DNA from 2 places in the Streptomyces sp. NPDC028298 genome. Region 1 is predicted to be linked to the other one. Evidence: riboswitches for the same ligand, from Rfam matches in the RefSeq annotation. Region 1 holds a riboswitch; the other holds the start of a gene.
What was found. Region 1 has a riboswitch for glycine ahead of gcvT (glycine cleavage system aminomethyltransferase GcvT). Riboswitches for the same ligand answer to the same signal wherever they lie in the genome.
Positions count from the first base shown of each region.

Region 1 (5,823 bases):
TTCGCCGGACGCCGTTGTCCGGCAGAGGTGGTGCGGGACTGCATGGAACGGGGCACCGCGCTCTGCTTCCAGTGTGCGCGGTGCCCCGGATGTCCGTACGAAAACAACCGTACGGGGTGAAAACGCAGGACAGAAACCCTGCGGAACTACTTCAGGCCGGGGTACAACGGGTGCTTGTCGGCCAGAGCGGACACCCGGGCCTTCAGCGCGTCCACGTCGTACGACGGCTTCAGCGTCTCGGCGATGACGTCCGCGACCTCGGTGAAGTCCTCGGCCGTGAAGCCGCGGGTGGCGAGGGCGGGCGTGCCGATGCGCAGGCCCGAGGTGACCATCGGCGGGCGCGGGTCGTTCGGGATGGCGTTGCGGTTGACCGTGATGCCGACCTCGTGGAGGCGGTCCTCGGCCTGCTGCCCGTCCAGCGCGGAGTTGCGCAGGTCCACCAGGACCAGGTGCACGTCCGTGCCCCCGGACAGGACGTCCACGCCGACGGCCTTCACGTCGTCCTGGACGAGACGCTCCGCCAGGATGCGCGCGCCGTCCAGCGTCCGCTGCTGGCGCTCCTTGAAGTCGTCCGAGGCGGCGACCTTGAAGGAGACGGCCTTGGCCGCGATCACGTGCTCCAGCGGACCGCCCTGGAAGCCCGGGAAGACCGAGGAGTTCAGCTTCTTCGCGAAGTCCTTCTTCGCGAGGATGATGCCGCCGCGGGGGCCGCCGAGCGTCTTGTGCGTGGTGGAGGTGACCACGTCCGCGTACGGGACCGGGTTCGGGTGCAGACCCGCCGCGACCAGACCCGCGAAGTGGGCCATGTCGACCCACAGGAAGGCGCCGGCCTCGTCCGCGATGCGGCGGAACTCGGCGAAGTCGAGCTGACGCGGGTAGGCGGACCAGCCCGCGATGATCACCTTCGGGCGGTGCTCCTTGGCGAGCCGCTCGACCTCGGCCATGTCGACCAGGCCGGCCTCGTCCACGTGGTACGCGACCACGTTGAACTGCTTGCCGGAGAAGTTCAGCCGCATCCCGTGGGTCAGGTGGCCGCCGTGCGCCAGGTCCAGGCCGAGGATGGTGTCGCCGGGCTGGGCCAGCGCGAACAGCGCGGCCTGGTTGGCGGACGCGCCCGAGTGGGGCTGGACGTTGGCGTACTCGGCGCCGAACAGGTCCTTGACCCGGTCGATGGCGATCTGCTCGGCCACGTCGACGTGCTCGCAGCCGCCGTAGTAGCGGCGGCCCGGGTAGCCCTCGGCGTACTTGTTGGTCAGGACCGAGCCCTGGGCCTCCATGACCGCGACCGGAGCGAAGTTCTCCGAGGCGATCATCTCCAGCGTGGACTGCTGGCGGTGCAGCTCGGCGTCGACGGCGGCGGCGACGTCGGGGTCGAGCTCGTGCAGGGGGGTGTTCATGAGAGACATGCGGTGACTCCTCAGCCGGCGGTGAACGCGGTGTACTCGTCGGCGGACATCAGGTCCTCGGGCTCGCCGGCGACGCGGACCTTGAACAGCCAGCCGCCCTCGAAGGGCGCGGAGTTCACCAGGGCCGGGTCGTCCACGACGTCCTGGTTGGCCTCGACGACCTCGCCGTTCACCGGGGAGTACAGGTCGCTGACCGACTTGGTCGACTCCAGCTCGCCGCAGGACTCGCCCGCGGCCACCGTGTCACCGACCTCCGGGAGCTGGGCGTAGACGACGTCGCCGAGCGCGTTGGCCGCGAACTCGGTGATGCCGACCGTCGCGACGCCGTCCTCGGCGACCGACAGCCACTCGTGCTCCTTGCTGTAACGCAGCGTCTGGGGGTTGCTCATGACCTGAATTCTCCTGTACGCGGTGGAGTGCTGATGGAGGGAAGCGTGGGTGACCGGGCCGATGTGCCCAGGGTCACGTCCGGCACCCGGCGGGCGCCCGCCGGTGCCGGCGCCTCGGGGGCGTCCGCCGGGGGCGGCGCCCGGAAGGCGTCCGTGTCATGTCCGGCCCGTGCGGGCCGGTGTCATGTCCGGCCCGTGCGGGCCAGTGTCACTTCTGGCGCTTGTAGAACGGCAGCGCCACGACCTCGTACGGTTCGTGGCTGCCCCGGATGTCCACGCCCACACCACCGGTGCCCGGCGCGGCGTGCGCGGCGTCGACGTACGCCATCGCGATCGGCTTGCCCAGCGTGGGGGAGGGGGCGCCGGAGGTGATCTCGCCGATCACCTGGCCGTCGGCCACGACCGCGTACCCGGCGCGCGGCACCCGGCGGCCCTCGGCGATGAGGCCGACGAGGATCCGCGGCGGGTTCTGCTCGGCGCGGGCGGCGGCCTGTTCCAGGGCCGCGCGGCCCACGAAGTCGCCGTCCTTCTCGAACTTCACGACCCGGCCGAGGCCGGCGTCGAAGGGGGTCAGCGAGGTGGTCAGCTCGTGCCCGTACAACGGCATGCCCGCCTCCAGGCGCAGCGTGTCGCGGCAGGACAGACCGCAGGGGACGAGACCGGCCGGGGTGCCCGCGTCGGTGAGCGCCTGCCACACCTTCTCGGCGTCGGCGGGGGCGACGAACAGCTCGAAGCCGTCCTCGCCGGTGTAGCCGGTGCGGGCGATCAGGGCCGGGACGCCGGCCACGGTGCCCGGCAGGCCCGCGTAGTACTTCAGGCCGTCGAGGTCGGCGTCGGTGACCGCCTTGAGGATGCCGGGGGACTCGGGGCCCTGCACGGCGATCAGCGCGTACGCGTCACGGTCGTCGCGCACCACGGCGTCGAAACCGGCGGCGCGCTCGGTGAGGGCGTCCAGCACCACCTGGGCGTTGGAGGCGTTGGCCACGACCATGTACTCGTGCTCGGCCAGGCGGTAGACGATCAGGTCGTCCAGGATGCCGCCGTCCTCCTGGCAGATCATGGTGTAGCGGGCGCGGCCGACGCCGACGGTGGCGATGTTGCCGACCAGCGCGTGGTTCAGGAGGGCCGCCGCCTGCGGTCCGGTGACGGTGATCTCGCCCATGTGGGAGAGGTCGAAGAGTCCGGCCTTCGTGCGGACGGCGAGGTGCTCGTCGCGCTCCGAGCCGTAGCGCAGGGGCATGTCCCAGCCCGCGAAGTCGGTCATGGTCGCGCCGAGCGAACGATGCAGGGCATCGAGCGCGGTGTGACGGGGTGCGTTGCTGCTCATCGGTCTGGCTCCCAGGGCATGACGGCGAGGTCGTTCCTCCCCATCTGTCATCGGAACCTGAGAGGTTCATCAAGACCCCACGAAACGGTGGTCCTGACTTGCACCTTGGGTGGAGCCGACGGAGCGGCCCGCTTTTCAGATGTGCCTCGCCCGCGCGGTAACGGTGCCTGAGAGATTCAAGGGAGGGACTTGCTCCTTCGGCGCCCGGGCACACGTACCCAGGACTCTCCCGCGCGGATTCAAGCGGCCGGTATGCAGTTGGCGCGGCCATCATCGCACGCGCTGTCGGATCACGGCAGCCCGCCATCTGTGACCGTGCTGTGGCAGTCCGCGCATGAAATGGGGAAGCACCGGGCATTACCTTCTCTTTACACTTGACGGGGATGGGACTCCACACCGAAGGGGAGGACGGTCACGGTGAACAGGACCAGGGCGTACGCGACGACCTCGGGTCTCGCACTGCCCGAGCAGCCCGGCGCACCGGCCCGCGAGGCGCGGGGCGGGCGTCCCGCGGCCGTCGTGCGGGACCTCCGTGACCGGGTCGGGCACAGTCCGCACGGTCTGCGCTTCGGGACGCACGACGTGGTGGTGGTCAGCGGGCTGCCGGGCAGCGGCAAGTCGACGCTGATGCGGCGGGCCGTGCGGGGCGCGCGCGTCGACTCCCAGGACACCCGCGACCGCTGGGACGGCCGGATGTCCGGGCTGCTGCCGTACGCGCTCTACCGCCCCCTCGTCCGCCTCGCGCACTACGCGGGCCTGCGCCGCGCCCTGCGCGGGGGCGGCGGGGTCGTCGTGCACGACTGCGGCACGCAGGCCTGGGTGCGCCGCTGGCTCGCCCGCGAGGCCCGGCGCCGCGGCGGGGCGCTGCACCTGCTGCTGCTCGACGTCACGCCCGCCGCCGCGCTGGCCGGCCAGCGCGAGCGCGGCCGGGGCGTCTCGCGCTACGCCTTCGCCCGGCATCGCGGCGGGGTCGCCCGGCTGCTGCGCTCCGCCGAGCGGGGAGACCTGCCCGAGGGGTGCGGCTCGGCGGTGCTGATCGACCGCGACGCGGCGGACGTGCTGCACAGGATCGACTTCGGCCACTGACCGGTCGCGGCGGCCCACTAACCTTTCCAGCCGGAACAACGGTTCGAAGCGGACGGTAGACAGATGGACTTTCCGGCACAGGCGCACCCCCATCCGCACGGCGGCTGGCCCGGCAACGAGCTGGAGGAGGTGTTGTCCTCCGCCCTCGGCGTGCCCGGCCCCTCGGCGGCCGCCCGCATCGTCGAGGTGCTCGGCCGCAGCTTCGTGTGGGTGCCGCTGCCCAACGGCGGCGGCCCGCAGAGCGGTCCGCTCGATCTGCCCACGATGGACATCGGCGGCCAGGTCTACGTCCCCGTCTTCAGCTCCGAGGAGCAGTTCCGCCAGGTCGTCGGCGGGCACATGTCGTTCACGATCGCGCCCGCCGTGGAGTTCGCCCGCGGACTGCCCCCGCAGGCCGGCATCGTGGTGAACCCGGACGGCGTGGTCGGCGTGCCGCTGCCGCCGCCGGCCGTGGCCGAGCTGTGCCGGGCCGGGCGGACCGAGCTGGACGGGTCGGCGAGCGGGGGCCGTGTGCGGCTCTTCGAGCCCGACTGGCAGGACGATCCGATGGACTTCCTCGCCGCGGCCTCGGCGGAGTTCGCCGCGACCGGTGTCGTCCTGAGCGCGCGGCGCTGTCTGGCCAGCATCGAGGGCGACGAGCCGGTGATGTTCATCGGCGTCGAACTCGCGGCGTGGGAGGGCGACGCGCGCGCCCTGCCCCTGGACGCCCTGGGCCGCGCCCTCGGCCGGGTTCCGGTGAACATCGCGGTGAACCTGGTTCTCCTCGACGTGGCGCAGGACCCGGTCGGTGACTGGATGCGGGCGCAGGTGCGGCCCTTCTACCAGCACGGTCACTGAACGGAGCGGCCCGCGGGGGTGCCCCGAGGGGCCGCACACCCGCCGCGTGGGGCCCCGGGCCGCCCCGCGTGGCGGTTCCCGGCTCTCGACTGCTTCCCCCGGCGGAGCGCGATCGCCGCATAAGCTGGTTTCATGGCCTGGTCGAGGTGTTGACGCATGCCGGTGACCGGTACCTCGGGCGTAAGGGATGAGTTCGTCGTGAATTGTTCGCGAAGGGGCGGTTGAGGGTGAGCGCGTCGGGCACGGCCGCGGCCGGGCAGGTCGAGCACATGCTGCGCCAGGTGACTCCCGGGCGTTACGACGCCTACGAGGCGCTCCTTCGCGCGCTCGCGACCCCGTCGTCCGGCCAGGTGTGGATGCTGCTGTGGCACGGCCAGGCCGGCTCCCCGGACGCCCAGTACGGGAACATGCAGGTGGACGGCTTCGGTTACGCGCCCTGCGTCACCTCCGCGCAGGAGCTCTCGGCCAGTGGCTGGAACCGCAGTTACGAGGTCGTGGACGGGCTGGACGTCGCCCGCACCCTGTACCCGGACCACTTCGGCCTGTGGCTCAACCCGCACGCCCCGAACGGCGGCCTCGGCATCCCGTGGCTGGATCTGCGCCGGATCGCCACGGGCCTGGAGCGCCAGCCCGCGGGCCCGCTGCGGCTGTCCGAACCGGCCATCGAGATCCCGCAGTTCTACGCCCTGCTCACGCAGAACGCCCATCTGACCCCGGCCGTACGGTCGTTGCGCCGGGCCTGGGTCCAACCCACGGTCGGGGCGCCGTATCTGGCCAT
Region 1 is NZ_JBVHTL010000010.1:313,490-319,312, reverse strand. Features, by position in the region: gene glyA (serine hydroxymethyltransferase) at 147-1,406, opposite strand; gene gcvH (glycine cleavage system protein GcvH) at 1,418-1,795, opposite strand; gene gcvT (glycine cleavage system aminomethyltransferase GcvT) at 2,004-3,122, opposite strand; glycine riboswitch at 3,157-3,267, opposite strand; glycine riboswitch at 3,268-3,364, opposite strand; gene ACZ4TO_RS36090 (AAA family ATPase) at 3,540-4,208, shown strand; gene ACZ4TO_RS36085 (enhanced serine sensitivity protein SseB) at 4,272-5,045, shown strand; gene ACZ4TO_RS36080 (enhanced serine sensitivity protein SseB C-terminal domain-containing protein) at 5,273-5,823, shown strand, end outside.

Region 2 (5,823 bases), on a different contig from region 1:
CGCTGCACGTACCCCCGGCTCCCGCGCCCGCCCTGCGCACCGTACTCACGGCACTCGGTTCCCCCACCGCTGTCCGCGAAGCCCGTACCCCGTCCCTGCGCCTGGCGCAGGGACCCGTCACCCCCGAACTCCCGCTGCCCGTCCACGTCCTGGACCGCATCACCCCCGCGGGCGCCTCCGCCACCCGGCTCGCCGGGTGGCGTTTCCTCATCCGTAGCGGCGACCGCGCGGTGGCCGCCGCCGACACCATGCTGACCCCGGACGGCTGGGCCTTCTCGCGCTTCTTCGAGGGCCCGTACATCGCCGCCACCGAACGCGCCCTGCGACAGGCCGAGACCATGCAACAGCCCTACCAGGCGCGGCTGCTGTCCGTGCCGGAGCTGTACATGCTGACGCTCTGGCTGCACGGCGACTGCACGGCGGACGGCGCCACCGGCCATCCGGCCGCCACCGACCTCCTCGTCCCGCTCGCACCCGCCCCGCCCGGCATCGCCGCGCACCGGCCGCACCTCGTCGCCGAACTGCTGCCGGTCCTCACCCACCGGGTCACGCCGGCACCGCTCCTCAGCTCGCCCGCCTGAACCTCCGATCCTCGCGTCCGTGCCCCGCAGCCGTGCCCCACACGGGTAAACCTGCCGCGGGGCACGGCGCTGTCGCGAACCCGGAGCAGGGTTCGCTCGTTAGCGCTGAAGGCCGCTCGTACGAGGGGAAACGCGCTCCACGCCCAACCGGACTAGCCCGATCCGGCCACCTCGAACCACCCGAAAGGACGGCGCAGTTGGGGTGAACCCTCCGCACGGGTGATGCGTCATCAACCTGTGAGAAGCGGTGCCCTCAAATCCCTGCGGATCGGCGCCCGTGGGGCAACACTGGGGTCAGACCACACACCAACGGGGGGCGGCGATGAGTACCTCGAGCCGCAAGACAGACACCACAGCCATCACTCACATCTCGACCCAGCGAAAGATCCCATCCATGTGCCAGCACCAGCCACTGTGTCCCGCAGCCGAATCAGCCGACCGGGAGTCCGCCCGCCTTGTGGCGCATCACCCGGAGCAGGGATGGAGCCTGCTGTGCAACGGCGTTCTGCTCTTCGAGGACACCGGTGAGCTCCTGCCGGACGGGCAGATCATCGCCCCGCACCGCCCGCTGGGCGGCGCGCCGGTGATGACGGCCGCCTGAGCCGCACGACCCCGGGCGGCCGTGACAGGCCGCCCAGACACACGAGGGGCCGGCCCGGAGACGTACTCTCCGAACCGGCCCCGACGCATGTCCGAGGACGATCACTCCTCGTAGGCGTCCGCGTGCCGAGCGCTGATCAGTCCTCGTAGGCGTCCAGCGGCGGGCAGGAGCAGACGAGGTTCCGGTCGCCGTAGGCCTGGTCGATGCGGCGCACCGGCGGCCAGTACTTGTCGGCGGCCGAGACACCGGCCGGGAAGACGGCCTCCTCGCGGCTGTACGCGTGCTCCCAGTCGCCACCGAGCGCGGCGGCCGTGTGCGGCGCCCCGCGCAGCGGGTTGTCGTCCACGGACCATTCGCCGCCGCCGACCTTCTCGATCTCCGCGCGGATCGCGATCATCGCGTCGCAGAACCGGTCGACCTCGCCCAGGTCCTCGGACTCGGTCGGCTCGATCATCAGCGTGCCGGCCACCGGGAACGACATCGTCGGCGCGTGGAAGCCGTAGTCGATCAGGCGCTTGGCGATGTCGTCGACGCTGACGCCGGTCGCCTTGGTCAGCGGGCGCAGGTCGATGATGCACTCGTGCGCGACCAGACCGCCGGGGCCCGTGTACAGCACCGGGTAGTGCGGCTCCAGGCGCTTGGCGATGTAGTTGGCGGACAGGACGGCCACCTGCGTGGCGCGCTTGAGTCCCTCGCCGCCCATCAGGCGGACGTACGACCAGGAGATGGGCAGGATGCCCGCGGAGCCCCAGGGAGCGGCCGAGATCGGGCCGACGCCCGTCTCGGGACCGGCCTCGGGCTGGAGCGGGTGGTTCGGGAGGTACGGCGCCAGGTGGGCGCGCACACCGACCGGGCCGACGCCGGGGCCGCCGCCGCCGTGCGGGATGCAGAAGGTCTTGTGCAGGTTCAGGTGCGAGACGTCGCCGCCGAAGTGACCCGGCTTGGCGAGACCCACCAGGGCGTTCAGGTTGGCGCCGTCGACGTAGACCTGGCCGCCGGCCTCGTGCACCTGGGCGCAGATGTCGGCGACGTGCTCCTCGAACACACCGTGTGTCGAGGGGTACGTGATCATCAGCACCGACAGTTCGTCGCGGTACTGCTCGATCTTGGCGCGCAGGTCCTGGACGTCGATCTCACCGTCGTCCGCGGTCTTCACGACGACGACCTTCATGCCGGCCATCACGGCGCTGGCGGCGTTGGTGCCGTGCGCGGAGGACGGGATGAGGCACACCGTGCGCTGGTCGTCGCCGTTGGCGCGGTGGTAGCCGCGGACGGCCAGCAGACCGGCCAGCTCGCCCTGCGAACCGGCGTTGGGCTGGAGCGAGACCTTGTCGTAGCCGGTGACCTCGGCGAGCTGGTCCTCCAGCTCGTGGATCAGCGTCAGGTAGCCCTGTGCCTGCTCGGCGGGGACGAAGGGGTGGAGCTGCCCGAACTCGGGCCAGGTCACCGACTCCATCTCGGTGGTCGCGTTGAGCTTCATGGTGCAGGAGCCCAGCGGGATCATGCCGCGGTCGAGCGCGTAGTCGCGGTCGGAGAGCTTGCGCAGGTAGCGCAGCATCGCCGTCTCGGAGCGGTGGTCGTGGAACACCGGGTGCGTGAGGTACGCGTCGGTGCGCAGCAGCGCGTCCGGCAGGGTGTCCTCGGTGCTCGCGTCCAGCGCCTCGACGTCGCCCAGGACACCGAACGCGCTCCACACGGCGGTGAGCTGCTCGCGCGTGGTCGTCTCGTCGCACGAGATCGACACCAGGTCGGCGTCGACGAGGCGGAGGTTGACGCCGTTGTCGCGGGCGGCGGCGACGATCGCCGCGGCGCGGCCCGGGACCCGCACGGTGAGCGTGTCGAAGTAGGCGCCGTGGACGACGTCGACACCGCCGGCGGTGAGCCCGGCGGCCAGCACCGTGGCGTAGCGGTGGGTACGCCGCGCGATGGTCCGCAGGCCCTCGGGGCCGTGGTAGACGGCGTACATGCCGGCCATCACGGCGAGCAGCACCTGGGCGGTGCAGATGTTGCTGGTCGCCTTCTCGCGGCGGATGTGCTGCTCGCGCGTCTGCAGGGCGAGGCGGTACGCCTTGTGCCCGTCCGCGTCCACGGACACGCCGACCAGCCGGCCGGGAAGGCTGCGCGCGAACTTCTCGCGGACCGCCATGTATCCGGCGTGCGGACCACCGAAGCCCATCGGCACGCCGAAGCGCTGCGTCGTACCGACCGCGATGTCCGCGCCGAGCTCGCCGGGCGAGGTCAGCAGGGTCAGGGCGAGCAGATCGGCGGCGACCGTGACGACGGCGCCCAGCTCGTGCGCCTGCTCGATGATCGGCTTGATGTCGCGTACGGCACCGGAGGCGCCGGGGTACTGGATCAGCACGCCGTTGATCTCGCGCCCGGCGAGGTCGGCCGGGATGCCGTCGGCGAGGTCGGCGACGACGATCTCGACGCCGGTCGGCTCAGCGCGGGTCTCTATGACGGCGATGGTCTGCGGCAGCGCGTCCGCGTCGACCAGGAAGAGACCCTTCTTGTTCTTGCCCATGCGGCGGGACAGCGCCATGGCCTCGGCGGCGGCAGTGCCCTCGTCGAGGAGGGAGGCGCCGGAGGTCGGCAGCCCGGACAGCTCGGCGACGACGGTCTGGAAGTTCAGCAGCGCCTCGAGTCGGCCCTGCGAGATCTCCGGCTGGTACGGCGTGTACGCGGTGTACCAGGCCGGGTTCTCCATGACGTTGCGCAGGATCACCGGCGGCGTGAACGTGCCGTAGTAACCCAGGCCGATCATGGAACCGAGCACCTGGTTGCGGTCCGCGAGGGAGCGGAGCTCGGCCAGTACCTCGGCCTCGGTGCGCGCGGCCGGCAGGTTCAGGGCCTCGACGTTCTTGATCACGTCCGGCACCGCGGCGGCCGTCAGCTCGTCGAGCGAGCCGTAACCGACCTGCGCGAGCATCTTGGCCCGTGCTTCGGAGTCGGGTCCGATGTGGCGCTGCTCGAAGGGGATTCCCTGTTCGAGCTCGGAGAGCGGAATGCGAGGGGCGGTCATGGCGGAGGCCTCCTGGTCTGACGCGACCTTCGAGGGGCACCCCGGCACGGGTACCCCGACGGCCTCCCCCTCTGTCATCTCAACCTGAGAGTTTCACCGGATGGTCCCGCGGACGACCCGGCTTTCACCGTCGGTGAGAGCGGAGGCCATCGACACCCGCCCTGCTTTCCAGAGTGACCTCGTCCGTGCGGTACGTGAGCCTGAGAGATTCCGGGGAGGAGTTGCTCCTTCGGCGCCTCCGACGAAATTCCGGAGGACTCTCCCGCACGGGATCAGCAGCCGCTTGCCAGCCTACCAGCGAGGACAAGACGACAGCCTTCGAGTGGCCGCCTTCACAAAAGTGCCCTTTTGTAGTACTTACGGATGAGTTTGCGACCACTGGAGGGACCGTGCAGACCGACATCGATCCGCGCAACCTGATCGGCCGCAAGGCGTTCGACAGCAACGGCACCAAGATCGGCACGATCGACGAGGTCTACCTCGACGACGCGACCGGTGTCCCGGAGTGGGCGGCCATACGTACGGGGCTGTTCAGCAGGGACGCCTTCGTACCCCTGGAGCCCAGCGAGATCGTCGAGGGGACCTTGCGCATCCCCTTCGACCGGGCCCTGATCAAGGACGCCCCCGACTTCGGCGTCGGGCGCCACCTCTCCCCCGAGCAGGAGCTCCAGCTCTACCACCACTACGGCCTCGACGTGGCGTCCCCGCCCCCGCCGGACCGCGACTTCGGCCACCTGGCGGGCTCGGAAGACCCCTGATCCCGGGATCCCGCCCGCACCTACAGCCCGGCCCTGAGGCTCCGCACCCCAGCTTCCGGGCCGGCGGCCGTCCCAGACCTCCGCGCCCCGACCTCAGGGTCCGACGACGGGGGCCTCGGCGTTCCGCCTTCCGGGACGGGCAGGTCGGAGCTCCGGGGTCCGGGACGGCCGGGTCGACGCTTCGAGCTCCGGCTTCTCAGACGGACAGGTCGGCGATCCGGGTTCCGGGTTCCCGGAAGGACAGGTCGACGCTCCGAGTCCCGGGCTCCGGGACTGCCGACTCGGCGCTCCTGGCTCCGGCTTCCCGGACGGACGGCTCGGCGCTCCGGGGGCCGGCTTCCTGGACGGACGTCCCGTGGTGGCGCGCCCCTGCCTGGGCCGCCGGCGCGGGGCCCTGGGCCTCCGGACCCTGCGGCCCCGATGACCCGGGGCCGGACGGCGCCCCGTCGGCCGCCTCGGGTCTTCGCTCCACCAGCGGCAGCGGGTCGGCCGGTTCGAGCAGCGGATCGTCCGTCCGGAAGGTCCGCACCCGGCCGGGCTCGGAGTACGGCGTCTCGAACCGCACGGTGACCCGCCCGAGCCCGCTCCCCTGCACCCAGCCGTGCCCGTACTCGGCATGCCGCACGTCGTGCCCGGAGGGCCATCTCCGCTCGGTCGGCGGCGCCGGCTCGGCCACGGCGGCCGCCTGGGCCGGTTCGTCCGCGGCGTGGTCCTCGGCCACCGGCTCCCCCACGGCCGCGGCCTGCGCCTGCGCGAACAGGTCCTCCTGCGTGTAGTCGGCGAGCCCGGAGACACCGACCCCCAGCAGCCGGACGCCACCCGTCGTGTCCACGCCCTCCAGCAGCCGGGCGGCGGCCTCCC
Region 2 is NZ_JBVHTL010000003.1:9,948-15,770, reverse strand. Features, by position in the region: gene ACZ4TO_RS15220 (hypothetical protein) at 1-581, shown strand, start outside; gene ACZ4TO_RS15215 (DUF5999 family protein) at 976-1,182, shown strand; gene gcvP (aminomethyl-transferring glycine dehydrogenase) at 1,319-4,204, opposite strand; glycine riboswitch at 4,383-4,479, opposite strand; gene ACZ4TO_RS15205 (PRC-barrel domain-containing protein) at 4,594-4,962, shown strand; gene ACZ4TO_RS15200 (DNA polymerase IV) at 5,159-5,823, opposite strand, start outside.
Region 2: linked by a shared signal. The riboswitch ahead of gcvP (aminomethyl-transferring glycine dehydrogenase) and the one ahead of gcvT (glycine cleavage system aminomethyltransferase GcvT) in region 1 are both predicted to bind glycine.